One region of the Streptomyces sp. NBC_00876 genome, then DNA from elsewhere that is predicted to be linked to it. Evidence: riboswitches for the same ligand, from Rfam matches in the RefSeq annotation. Region 1 holds a riboswitch; each other region holds the start of a gene.
What was found. A riboswitch is a leader RNA that binds a small molecule or an ion and turns the genes downstream of it on or off. The one in region 1 is predicted to bind S-adenosylmethionine.

Region 1 (4,396 bases):
CCTGCCGACCGCCCTGACGCCTGGTCAGGACGCGGTGCGGCTGGCCGCCGAAGCGCATCCCGAGCCGTGGATCATGACCCGGCTGGCGACGGGCTCCGGACGCCGGCGCGCCGGGCTGCCCGCCGCGGTGCGCGCCTGGCAGTACGGAGGCGCCGCCGCGCTCGCCGTGCTCGACGAGGAATGGGTTCCGGACGCCGCCGGCCTCGCCCGCGCCAGGACTCAGCTCGCCGGAGCCTGGGAGGAGGACGAGGCGCCACGGCTGCGGGCCGGGCGCAACTGCTGGACGGCTGCGGACGGCACCGTTCAGCTCCGCTACGGGCGGGACGGGCGCTGGTATCCGTACCGCAAGGAGGGCGGGTCCTGGTTCCCGGCGGGTCCCTGCGACGACGACCCCGCGGCGGCATGGGCGCAGGCCGGCGCGGCCGACGTCTGACGGCGCATCATGGGAGGGGTACGGGCTGCCGGACTTCCCGTCCGGCTGCCCGCACCGCCCGTCCCGTCCTGAACAGCCCTTCCACTACGCCGGTTTCGGACTCCTGCCGTCTTTCGCCACCGGCTCGTCACCCGTACGGTAGGGGCCGCGAGACGCTCGGCCGTACATCGGACAGCCCATTCCGGTCATCGGACATGAGGGAGTCACGGGATGCCGGGGGAATCGGGTACCGGGCCGTTGCGCGCTGTCGTCGGTGTCCGGACGGATCAACTGCCGGAACCCGGCCGGTTGATCCGTCCCCCCACACAACAGGAGTACGCATGGACCGCAGAAGGATTCTCCAGGGCGCCGCGGCGACGGCCGCGGCTGCTCTGCTCCCCGCCTCCGTCCGGGCCACCGCCGCGACAACGGGGGACACGGACTATCCGTCGGCTCACTGGGTACCCGCGTCGACGTCCAACTACACCGTTTCGACGCGGCCTTCGGCGTACCCGGTCCAGTACGTGATCATCCATGTCACCCAGGAGATGTTCTCGGACGCCGTGGCCATCTTCCAGAACCCGGCGAAGCAGGTCTCCGCGCACTATGTGGTGCGCTCGGCCGACGGCTACATCGACCAGTGCGTGCGGGAGAAGAACATCGCCTGGCACGCCGGCAACTGGGACTACAACACCCGCAGCATCGGCATCGAGCACGAGGGCTACGTGGACCAGCCCGCCTACTTCACCGACGTCATGTACGAGAAGTCGGCGCTGCTGACGGCCTCGGTCTGCGACCGCTACTCCATCCCGAAGGACCGCGCCCATATTCTCGGACACGTCCAGGTCCCGGGAACCGACCACACCGACCCGGGTCCGAACTGGGACTGGGTCCGCTACATCCGCATGGTCAACCTCCTCGGCACGGGCTGAGAAGCCGCCGGTCCCGGGACTCCCCCGGGACCGCACCGTGGTTGTCGCCGCGGCCCGGGAACGGGTACCGGACCGGCCCACCCTGTGCGAGGGCGGCCGGCCGGCAAGCCGCACCATCGCGGACGCTCGCGGCCGTGCGGCGCGTGCCGTGAGCCGGACACGCCCGGGGTAGCATCAACGGCGGTGCCCATCAGGCGAGACAGCAGGTACAGCCTTCTTGACGGAGTCACGAAGCGCGCCGAAACTGGCGTGGACGGTCACGATTGTCAGCGCCGCCTCTGCGGGAACCGCCCCGCCCAGGTGGTCATCGGCCCCGGCCCGCTGGCAGGCAACCCTTCCACCGCGATGGGGTGCCCCGGGTGACGACCGGGTCCCGTCGGTGCGACGGGGCAAGCGTGGTCTCGCGTATCGCGAGTCCTGAAGGCGGGACCGGTGGCAATGCCCTGCAACGGTTTGACGAGGCGCCTGCACATCGATCTGCTGCGCGTCTCCAGCGCCTATTAGTCCGCGAACAGGACACGTACGCCTCCGGTGAGTCCGGCTGCGTACAGGTCCGTTCGATCCGGACCGGTACGCAGGCGCAGTCGCTCCGCATCCGGCCGCCGGTGCCCACGAGGCGCCGGTGGCTTCCTCGTTCCCCCCAGGAATTCCCATAGGGAGAGTCATGCCCGAGACAGCATCGCGCAGTTCGAGTACAGCCGACCCGTCCCCGTGTACCTCGGTTTCACCCGTGCCGGGCTCAGGTGCCGCACGCCTTCGGACCAGGCCGGCCGTGCCGTCCCCGCGCCTCCACAGCCGTATCGGAGTCGGCCTGGCCGGCGGTTTCTACGCCGCACCGCACCGCTACGAGCTGTTCCTGTCGGAGAACTGCCCGCGCTCGCTGCGCATCTCGATCACCCTCGGGCTGCTCGGTCTGCGGGGCTCGGTCGCCACCACGCTCCTGGGGCATCCCGCCGAGACCTCCGGCGCGTACGCCTCATTGCGCAGGGCGTACGAGGCCACGGAGCACCGCTACGAGGGGCCGCTGACGGCACCCGCGCTGTGCGACCGGTGGAGCGGGCGCATCGTCAGCAACCACACGCCCGGCATCCTCCGTGATCTCGCGGGCCTGCTGTCCGGTCACGACGACGCCTGCCCCTCCGCGCTGCACCCGCCGGCCCTCGCCCCGGACATCGAGGCCCTGCGCGATCTGCTGGACCGGGACGTCACCCCGGCGGCCGGGCCCTCGCAGCGGTCGGCGGCCCTGGACCTGCTGGAAGGCCGGCTCGGTCTCCACGACTACGCGCTGGGCGAGGAGCTGACGGCGGCGGACGTGGACCTGTGGGTGGCGCTCGTCCAACTCGGCCCGGCCGGCGCCCTTCGCTCACACCCCCGGCTCAGGGCCTACGTGAGCCGCCTCTCCCGCCACCCCGCCTTCCCGGACAGGAGCGCCGTGACACCCGAAGCGGCGTGAACCGGGGAGCCCGCCGACGGCCGGCGGGCTCCGTCAGGCCGGGCCGGCCGGACCGGTCCCCGACTGCCCGCCGGGGCCCGGCCGCTCCCCCGCGCCCCTGGCCGCCGACGGATAGTTCACGAACAGGACCCCGTGCACCTCGCCCTCCAACGCGCGGTAGATATGGGGCTGGTCGGCCGCCCAATGGGCGCAGGTACCGGGTTCGACACCGACGGCCCCGTCCCGCGGACCGACGACGGCAGTGCCCGACAGCACCATCAGGCTCTCCCGTGTACCGGGCACATGTGCCTCGGACTCCTGGGTGACTCCGGCCCGGATGCTGATCCGGAACACATCGGTGACCCCGCCCTCGTCCTCGAACCGTTCCAGCAGAACCCCGGTGACGGCGGTGCCCGATACGCCGGCGGGATCCGGGGCCCGGGCGCCCTGCGGCAGCGGGTCGCTCAGCACCGCGCTGAGCGGCTGGCCGAGGGCGGTGGCGAGCGCGTACAGGGTCTCCAGCGTCGGGTTGCGCAGGCCGCTCTCCAGCTCCGACAGTGTCCCCTTGCCCACTCGTGAGCGCCGCGACAGCTCCGACAGCGACAGGTCCTGCTCGCTCCGCAGGGCCCGCAGCCTGCGTCCGACGTCCTCGTTCAGTCCCATCGGCGTGCACCGCTCCACTGTCGCGTTGACGGGCATCGGCCCGGTTCTCTAGTGTTCCATAAACAGAACGTTCCGTATACGGAACAGATCGCGGCGCACCGGTCCCTTCCGGCCATCGGCGACGTCCCGCACGGCACAGGGAAGTGGCTCACTCATGTTCGCGCTCACCCGTATACGTTCGGCCGCTCCGCCCTCCGCCGTGGTCGCCGGGCTGATCGCCGTCATGGTCGGGGTCACCAGCTCCGCGGCGCTGGTCTTCACCGCCGCGAAGGCCGCGGGGGCCGACTCGCGCGAGATCTCCTCCTGGATGCTCGCGCTCGGCGTCGGCCTGGCCTGCACCTGCATCGGCCTGTCGCTGCGCTACCGGGCCCCCGTGGTCACCGCGTGGTCGACACCGGGAGCCGCACTCCTCACGACCGGTCTGAGCGGTGTGTCCATGGCGCAGGCTGTCGGGGCGTTCGTCTTCTCCGCGCTGCTCATCCTCGTGAGCGGGGTGACGGGGTGGTTCAGCCGTGTCATGAGCCGGATCCCCGTGCCACTGGCGGCCGCACTGCTCGCCGGTGTGCTGCTGCGGTTCGGCACAGGACTGTTCAGCACGATGCACGGCAGCTTCGCGGTCGCCTTCCCCATGTTCGTGCTCTATCTGCTCGGGCGGCGTCTGCTGCCCCGCTACGCGGTGCTGCTGGCGCTCGCCGCAGGTGTGCTGGCGACCGCGTTCACCGGGGGCTGGCAGCTGGGCAGGGTCCAGCTCTCCCTGGCCACACCGGTCTTCACCGCCCCGGAGTTCGACTGGAAGGTTCTCGTGAGCGTCGGCGCTCCTCTGTTCGTCGTCACGATGGCATCCCAGAACCTGCCCGGTGTGGCCGTGATCCGGGGCGCCGGGTACGACGTCCCGGTGTCCCCCGTCATGACGTGGACGGGCGCGGCCAACGCCGTACTGGCGCCGTTCGGTGCGTT
Region 2 (4,396 bases), 790 kb from region 1:
GTAGGCGTGCCGATTCTGGAAAACTCCAGTCGCTTTCGCCCCACGTCCCCTCACCCCGCAGAGGCCCCCACCCATGGCTGAACTGAACCGTCGCCGGCTCCTGCAACTCGCCGGAGGCACCGCAGCCTTCACCGCGTTGTCGTCCAGCATCGCCCGCGCCGCCTCCCTTCCCGCGCGGGGGCGTACCGGAACGCTCCAGGACGTCGAGCACATCGTCGTACTCATGCAGGAGAACCGTTCCTTCGACCACTACTTCGGCACGATGAAGGGTGTACGCGGATACGGTGACCCGCGGCCGGTCACGCTTCCCAGCGGAAAGCCGGTCTGGCACCAGAAGGATCTTCTCGGCAGGGAGGTGCTGCCCTTCCGGCCGCCGGCCGACGATCTCGGGATGCAGTTCCTCCAGGACCTGAACCACGACTGGGCGGGCGGTCACTGGGCGTTCAACAAGGGCGCGTACGACAAGTGGGTGCCTGCCAAGACGGCGACCACGATGGCCCACCTCACCCGTGAGGACATCCCGTTCCACTACGCCCTCGCCGACGCGTTCACCGTCTGCGATGCCTACCACTGCTCGTTCATCGGGTCGACCGACCCGAACCGCTACTACCTGTGGAGCGGATACACCGGGAACGACCGCACCGGTGGCGGTCCCGTGCTCGGCAACGACGAGTCCGGGTACGGCTGGACCACCTACCCCGAGCGCCTGGAGCAGGCCGGGGTGTCGTGGAAGGTCTACCAGGACATCGGCGACGGGCTCGACGCCGACGGGTCCTGGGGGTGGATCGATGATGCCTACCGAGGGACGTACGGCGACAACTCGCTCCTCTACTTCAACAATTATCGCAATGCCGCACCCGGGGATCCGCTCCACGACAAGGCGCGCACGGGAACGGACATCAAGAACGGCGGCGGGCTCCTCGACGACCTGAAGGCCGACATCCAGGCCGGGACGCTTCCGAAGGTGTCGTGGATCGTCGCCCCCGAGGCCTTCAGTGAGCACCCCAACTGGCCCGCGAATTACGGCGCCTGGTACATCGCGCAGGTGCTGGACGCACTGACCGCCGATCCCGAGGTCTGGGGCAGGACGGCTCTCTTCATCACCTACGACGAGAACGACGGCTTCTTCGATCACGTGGTGCCGCCGTTCGTGCCGTCCGGCGCCTCCCAGGGCCTGTCCACCGTGGACACCTCCGCCGACTACTTCCCCGGCGACATCCGGTACGTGGCAGGGCCGTACGGGCTCGGCCAGCGCGTACCCATGATGGTCGTGTCCCCGTGGAGCACCGGCGGGTACGCGTGCTCGGAGGTCTTCGACCACACCTCCGTCATCCGGTTCATGGAGGAGCGCTTCGGTGTGCGCGAGCCCAACATCTCGCCCTGGCGGCGCGCCATCTGCGGCGACCTCACCTCCGCCTTCGACTTCCGCCGTACCGACACCTCGTCGCCCTCGTTGCCGTCGACCGCCGCCTACGAGCCCCCGGACGGCGACCGGCACCCCGACTACAAACCCGCGCCGCCCGCCACCGGCAGTGTGCCCAAGCAGGAGAAGGGGTCCCGTCCCACCCGGCCGCTGCGCTACGCGCCCTTCGTCGACGGCGCCGCCGACCCGGCCACCGGGAAGTTCCGTCTCACCTTCAGCGGCGGTGCGGACGCCGGTGCGCAGTTCCTGGTGACGTCCGCCAACCGGATCGACGGGCCCTGGACGTACACCACCGAGGCGGGGAAGTCGCTGTCGGACGCCTGGAACACCGCCTACTCGCAGGGGGTGACCGACCTCACCGTCCACGGCCCGAACGGCTTCCTGCGTGCCTTCCGGGCCCCCGGCAAGACAGCCGGCCCCGAGGTGACGGCACGTCATACAGCCGTCGGTGGAAAGCTTGAGCTCACCCTGTCCAACGCAGGCTCCGGCGCCGTCCACCTCACCGTCCGCAGCGCGGTCGGATACGGGGGAGCGGCGCAGACCTTCACCGTCGGTGCCGGGGCGACCGTGAAGCACACCCTTGACCTGCGAAGCAGCAAGCGCTGGTACGACGTCACCGTCACCTCCGACGCGGACGCGGGCTTCCTGCGCCGTTTCGCCGGGCACGTCGAGACGGGCGAATCCGGTTCGAGCGACCCGGGTCTCATCACCGGCTGAGTGCGGCGGACCCGGCGGACCGGACGGGACACGTGGGGGTGGCGCCCGGGTACGGGCGCTCCCGTACGTTCCTGACCACCCGTCGGGTCGTGCTGTTCGTGTGGGTTAGAGTTTCCTCGGGTCATGAGTTCCAGCGCACAGCCCCGGCTTGCTGGACGGCACCCCGCTCCGCTGCGGGTGCTCCGGGTGACGACCTGCCCCGTGCGCAGGGCACGGGGAACAGCGGACCGCGGTGCAGGGCACTCGGGGTCCCACAACCCGGAAGGCGAGCCCGTCATGCTGCGTCATCTCCCCCAGAACGACTCCGTCCTGAACGACGGCTGCGCACGGTACGCCGCGGGCCACCATGTGCACTGGATCCACGCCAAGAAGTGCCGGCAGGAGCCCGGGCAGGCCGTCGAGATCCTGCTCACCGCGGGCGACGTCCGTGACGACGGATGGGTCGAACTGCGGCCCGCCTTCGACTACGCGGGACACCTCCCCGAGGTGTGGACCCATGCGCCGGACGTGCTGCGGACGAGGCTCGCCGGTCACCGCGGACGCGTGTACTGGCTGGAGCTGTGGCATGCGCTGAAGCTCGTCGACGCCGGCGGCAAGGTGGAGGGACTGGTCAACGTCGGGTTCGAGGGCGGGGTCCTGTGCGACGCCGCGCGCGGCGGCGGACAGGCGTAGATCCACGGCTGGACCGGGCCGCAGAGCGAGGGGTCGCAATCGGGTCACCGCACACCGAGCGGGGGAGCGGGTTCTCCTGGAAGGACGACCGGTTCGCGGAGTACCGCAACGACGGACCGGGCTCCGGTGCGGGCAGCGGCGACCGGCCGCAGCTCACCGATGCCGGTGCGGCCGGTCAGGAGATCGCCGACTGACTGGGCGACTGGACACCGCCGGCGGCCCGAGGCGCGCAGTCACCCGGTCCCGCTGATGTTCCGAACCGGGTGTCCGGCATATCGTGGCGGTAGCCCCATGGCTGCTGCCATGGCCGGAACGAGCGGGAGGCGATGAGTCGAAGCGCTTCGACGCTGCTATGGACACGCTGTGTGTGCGGGTCTAGTCTCGCATCATCTGCGCATGTCGCAGGCGGAGGGTGGCCAGTCGAAGCGCTTCGCCTCATCTGGCCGAACTGTCGCAGCAGGCCGGTATGCGTGCCGGTGTCCGACGTCGTCACGTGATGGAGAGCTGAATGGTCACCCTGGCCGAGGTCGCGCAGCATGCCGGAGTCTCGGCGAGCACGGTGAGCTACGTCCTCAGTGGGAAACGCTCCATCTCGGTGCCCACCAGGCAGCGCGTGGAGCAGAGCATCCAGCAGCTCGGCTACCACCCCAACGCCGGTGCGCGGGCGCTGGCGAGCAGCCGGTCGAACATCATCGCGCTGATGGTCCCCCTGCGTACCGACATGTACGTCCCCGTGATGATGGAGATCGCCATCGCGGTTGCCACCACGGCCCGTACCCACGGCTACGACGTCCTGCTCCTCACCGGGGAGGAGGGCCCCGCGGCGGTGCGGCGCATCGCGGGCAGCTCGCTCGCCGACGCGATGATCCTGATGGACGTCGAACTGCACGACGAGCGGCTGCCGTTGCTGCGCGAGACCGACCGCGCGGCCGTGCTCATCGGACTGCCCGCCGACACCGACGGGCTGACCTGTGTGGATCTCGACTTCGAGGCGACCGGAGCGCTCTGCGTGGAGCACCTCGCCGGCCTCGGTCATCGCGAGGTCGCCGTGATCGGCGAGGCGGCCGCCGTATACGAGCGGCACACCGGCTTCGCCGAGCGGACCGTCGACGGAGTGCGTGCCAAGGCGCAGGAGACCGGCGTGCGGGTGCTGCACCGGCCCTGCGAGGGCGGCTACCCGGCGATGGCCCAGACCCTGTCGCGGATATTCGACGAGCGTCCCGGCACCACCGGGTTCATCGTGCAGAACGAGTCGGCGGTGGAGCCGCTGCTCAACCTGCTGAGGCAGCAGGGCCGGGCCGTCCCCGAGGACGTGTCGGTGGTCGCGATCTGTCCCGAGCAGGTGGCCTCGCAGGCCTCGGTACGGCTCACCTCGGTGGCCATCCCCGCGCAGGAGATGGGGCGCCGCTCGGTCGAGCAGGTCGTCGCCAAGCTCTCCGGCCGCGGCACGGACGAAGTCGAGCTGCTGGCGCCGGAACTGACGGTGCGGGAGAGTACCGGCCCCGCCCCGAAGTAGTCCTGGCGCCCCACCCGAGCGCGCGAGCCGGCCCCCGTGCGGGGGCCGGCTCCTTGTGCGTACGGATC
Region 3 (4,396 bases), 3.4 Mb from region 1:
CACTTTGGCTGCATCTGGTCACGGCCAGGCGCATTCTCATATGCGGGCGGCACGGGCAGCGAAGGGGACTTCCCTCACTCTACCGCGCTCAACCATGCAGAATTGCCCCCTCCGCTTCTCTCGCAGAGGGGGCAATTCCGGTGACACGGTGAAGTCGGGCCGCGGGGGCGGCCCGGACGACGGGCCCGGGGGCCCGGGGCTCAGCAGCCGCCGGCGACGGCCGGGATGATCGAGATTCCGGCGCCGTCCGGGGTGACCGCTTCCAGGCCGCCCTCGAAGCGCACGTCGTCGTCGTTGACGTACACGTTCACGAAGCGCCGCAGCTTGCCCTGGTCGTCCAGGACGCGGGCGGCGATGCCCGGGTGGTCCTTCTCCAGGGACTCGATGACCTCGGAGAGGATCGCGCCCTCGGCCGGGACCTCGGCCTGGCCGCCCGTGTAGGTGCGGAGGATGGTGGGGATACGGACCTTGACGCTCATGGTGGGTGCCCTTCCTGAAGTCTCGGGTGGTCGAACGCTTCTCAGCTGGTGGCGAGTCCGGCGGCGCGGAAGGCTTCCAGGCTCGGGCGGATCGTGGCGCTCGCCTGCGAGGTGGCGGCCACCGCGTCCAGCGTCTTGAGGCCGTCGCCGGTGTTCAGGACGACGGTGGTGAGCGACGGGTCCAGCAGACCGGCCTCGATCAGCTTCTTCGTCACGCCGACCGTCACCCCGCCCGCGGTCTCGGCGAAGATGCCCTCGGTGCGGGCCAGCAGCTTGATCGCTTCGACGACCTGCTCGTCGTCGACGTCCTCGACGGCGCCGCCGGTGCGGCGGGCGATGTCCAGGACGTACGGGCCGTCGGCCGGGTTGCCGATCGCCAGGGACTTGGCGATCGTGTTCGGCTTCTGCGGCCGCACGACGTCGAGACCGGCCTTGAAGGCGGCGGAGACCGGGGAGCAGCCCTCGGCCTGGGCGCCGAAGATCTTGTACGGCTTGTCCTCGACCAGGCCGAGCCTGATCAGCTCCTGGAGACCCTTGTCGATCTTCGTGAGCTGCGAGCCGGACGCGATCGGGATGACGATCTGGTCGGGCAGCTGCCAGCCGAGCTGCTCGCAGATCTCGTAGGCGAGGGTCTTGGAACCCTCGCCGTAGTACGGGCGCAGGTTGACGTTGACGAAGCCCCAGCCCTCGCCGAGCGGGTCGCCGATGAGCTCGGAGCAGAAGCGGTTGACGTCGTCGTAGTTGCCCTCGATGCCGACCAGCTCACCGCCGTACACCGCGGCCATGACGACCTTGCCCTGCTCCAGGTCGTGCGGGATGAACACGCAGGACCGCAGGCCGGCGCGGGCGGCGGCGGCGCCCACCGCTCCGGCGAGGTTGCCGGTGGAGGAGCAGGACAGGGTGGTGAATCCGAAGGCGCGGGCGGCCTCGACGGCGATCGCGACGACACGGTCCTTGAAGGAGTGCGTCGGGTTGCCGGAGTCGTCCTTGACGTACAGGCCGCCGGTGACGCCCAGCTCACGGGCGAGGTTGTCGGCCTTGACCAGCTTGGTGAAGCCGGGGTTGATGTTGGGCTTGTCCGCGACGTCGGAGGGGACCGGCAGCAGCGGCGCGTAGCGCCAGATGTTGTTCGGACCGGCCTCGATGCGCTTCTTCAGCTCGTCCGGGGAGCCGCTCGGCAGGTCGTACGCCACTTCGAGCGGCCCGAAACAGGACGCGCAGGCGAAAATGGGGCCGAGTTCGAATCGCTCTCCGCATTCGCGGCAGGAAAGCGCCGCGGCGGGACCGAGGTCCACGGAAGATTCGGTGTTTGCTGCAACAGTCTCAACAGCCATGATGGCGAGGCCCTTTCTCCTCATCTTCCTCGTGACGCATTTCGCCACAAGACGGAATTGGCACCTTCCCCACCTGACCTCGCGGTCGGCAGGAGGGTTGCCGGGACTTCAACGGGCCGTTCCCTCAGTCCCTCTGGATGAGCGCTATGGCACTGGATCATGGATCCAGGCGTTTATCGGCGGACGGACCCCCGGCATGCGACGGTCATCTGCGTTGTTCAAGACTGTAACCGAAGCACCGGACTGTTGAGATAGTCGTCCGAACCGCGAGATGGATCACATACAGGGAGTATCGACCGTGCTGGAAGAGGTCGAACGCTGGCTGACCAGGCGTTCCTGGTCGGCCGCCGACCGCCCGCTGGAGCGTCTCCTGGCCGCCCGGGGCCCCGGCGGGAGTGCCGCCGGCCACGGCCGTGTGAGTGTCGTCCTGCCCGCCCTGAACGAGGCGGCGACGGTCGGGGACATCGTGGCGACGATCCGGCGCGAGCTCATGGAGAAGGTCCGGCTGGTCGACGAACTCGTGGTGATCGACTCCGGCTCCACGGACGCCACCGCCGAGGTCGCCCGCCGGGCCGGCGCCCGGGTGGTGCACCGGGACGCGATCCTCCCCCGCGTCCCCGCCGCCCCGGGCAAGGGCGAGGTGCTCTGGCGCTCACTCCTGGTGACCGGCGGCGACATCGTGTGCTTCATCGACGCGGACCTGAAGGACTTCTCTGCGGACTTCGTCTCCGGCATCGTCGGCCCGCTGCTGACCGACCCGGACGTGCAGTTCGTCAAGGCGATGTACGACCGCCCCCTCGACGGGACCGCAGGCCAGGGCGGCCGGGTGACCGAGCTGGTGGCCCGGCCGCTGCTCAATCTCCACTGGCCGCGGCTGGCCGGCTTCGTCCAGCCGCTGGGCGGCGAGTACGCCGTACGCCGCTCACTGCTGGAGCGGCTGCCCTTCCCGGTCGGTTACGGAGTGGAGCTGGGCCTGCTCGTCGACGCCCTGCACACCGTCGGCCTCGACGCGCTCGCCCAGGTGGACGTCGGGGTCAGGAAACACCGCCACCAGGACGGCCAGGCCCTGGGCCGGATGGCGGCCGCCATCTACCGCACCGCCCAGCTGCGGCTCTCCCGCGGGCACCTGGTCCGACCGTCGCTGACGCAGTTCGAGCGCGGCGAGCACGGTTTCGTCCCGCACACGTACGCGGTGGACACCGAGGAACGGCCGCCGATGCGGGAGATCGAGGAGTACGTGTCACGCCGCGCGGCGTGACAACGGCCGACTTCGCACGTTTGGGCGCTTCGCGATCGGGCTAGGTTCCGCCCATGGTCTCCGAGCACGCCCTCCAGCCCGCTGCCCAGGTCCTCGTCGCGTCCAACCGCGGCCCGGTGTCGTACGCCCTGCGCGAGGACGGTTCCCTCGACGCGAAACGGGGCGGCGGCGGACTCGTCTCCGGCCTGAGCGCCGTCGACGACAAGATGTGGGTGTGCGCCGCACTCGGGGACGGCGACCGCGAGGCGGTGCGGCGCGGGGTCGGCGAGCCGGGAGTCCGGATGCTCGACATCGACGCGGACGTGCACGCCGACGCGTACAACGGCATCGCCAACTCGGTGCTCTGGTTCGTCCACCACCTGCTCTACCAGACCCCCTTCGAGCCCGTCTTCGACGCGGAGTTCCGCCGGCAGTGGGCCTCCTTCGAGACGTACAACCGGGCCTTCGCCGAGGCGCTCGCCGAGGAGGCGGGCGAGGGTGCGGCGGTCCTCGTGCAGGACTACCACCTGGCGCTGGTGCCCGGCATGCTCCGCGAACTCCGCCCCGACCTGCGGATCGGCCACTTCTCGCACACCCCGTGGGCGCCCGTCGACTACTTCCGGATCCTGCCCGACGACATCGCCGAACAGCTGCTGCGCGGCATCCTGGGCGCCGACCGGGCGGCATTCCTGACCCGGCGCTGGGCGGACGCGTTCATCGGCTGCTGCACGGAGATCCTGGGCGGCACCGGCCACACCCGGATCGGTGTGCACGGGCTCGGCGCCGACGCGGACTTCCTGCGCCGGCGCGCGCACGAGGCGGACGTGGACGAGCGGATGGCGGCGCTGCGGGAGCAGGTGGGCCCCGGCCGGAAGACGATCGTGCGGGTGGACCGTACGGAACTGTCCAAGAACATCGTCCGCGGTCTGCACGCCTACCGCGCCCTGCTCGACGGCCGGCCCGAATGGCGCGGCCGCGTCGTGCACGTCGCGTTCGCCTACCCCTCGCGGCAGGACCTGGCGGTGTACCGGGAGTACACCGCCGAGGTGCAGCGCGTCGCCGACGCGATCAACGCGGCGTACGGGACGCCGGACTGGACCCCGGTCGTCCTCCACGTCAAGGACGACTTCGCCCGCTCGCTGGCCGCGTACCGGCTGGCCGACGTGGCGCTCGTCAACCCGATCCGGGACGGGATGAACCTGGTCGCCAAGGAGGTCCCGGTCGTCTCCGACCACGGCTGCGTGCTGGTGCTGTCGCGGGAGGCGGGGGCGTACGAGGAGCTGGGCGCCGACGCGATCACGGTGAACCCGTACGACGTGTCCGCCACCGCCGAGGCCCTGCACGAG

Region 2: linked by a shared signal. The riboswitch ahead of OG782_RS32370 (hypothetical protein) and the one ahead of OG782_RS35665 (putative leader peptide) in region 1 are both predicted to bind S-adenosylmethionine.
Region 3: linked by a shared signal. The riboswitch ahead of thrC (threonine synthase) and the one ahead of OG782_RS35665 (putative leader peptide) in region 1 are both predicted to bind S-adenosylmethionine.

The regions. Positions count from the first base shown of each region.
Region 1 is NZ_CP108800.1:8,181,511-8,185,906, reverse strand. Features, by position in the region: gene OG782_RS35675 (SWF or SNF family helicase) at 1-433, shown strand, start outside; gene OG782_RS35670 (N-acetylmuramoyl-L-alanine amidase) at 754-1,344, shown strand; SAM riboswitch class IV at 1,600-1,746, shown strand; gene OG782_RS35665 (putative leader peptide) at 1,783-1,848, shown strand; gene OG782_RS35660 (glutathione S-transferase C-terminal domain-containing protein) at 2,117-2,797, shown strand; gene OG782_RS35655 (helix-turn-helix domain-containing protein) at 2,831-3,439, opposite strand; gene OG782_RS35650 (benzoate/H(+) symporter BenE family transporter) at 3,594-4,396, shown strand, end outside.
Region 2 is NZ_CP108800.1:7,390,793-7,395,188, forward strand. Features, by position in the region: gene OG782_RS32365 (phosphocholine-specific phospholipase C) at 74-2,140, shown strand; SAM riboswitch class IV at 2,260-2,369, shown strand; gene OG782_RS32370 (hypothetical protein) at 2,417-2,812, shown strand; gene OG782_RS32375 (LacI family DNA-binding transcriptional regulator) at 3,321-4,328, shown strand; gene OG782_RS32380 (GH12 family glycosyl hydrolase domain-containing protein) at 4,395-4,396, opposite strand, start outside.
Region 3 is NZ_CP108800.1:4,747,030-4,751,425, reverse strand. Features, by position in the region: gene OG782_RS20810 (MoaD/ThiS family protein) at 201-479, opposite strand; gene thrC (threonine synthase) at 521-1,813, opposite strand; SAM riboswitch class I at 1,831-1,957, opposite strand; gene OG782_RS20800 (glucosyl-3-phosphoglycerate synthase) at 2,112-3,071, shown strand; gene OG782_RS20795 (trehalose-6-phosphate synthase) at 3,125-4,396, shown strand, end outside.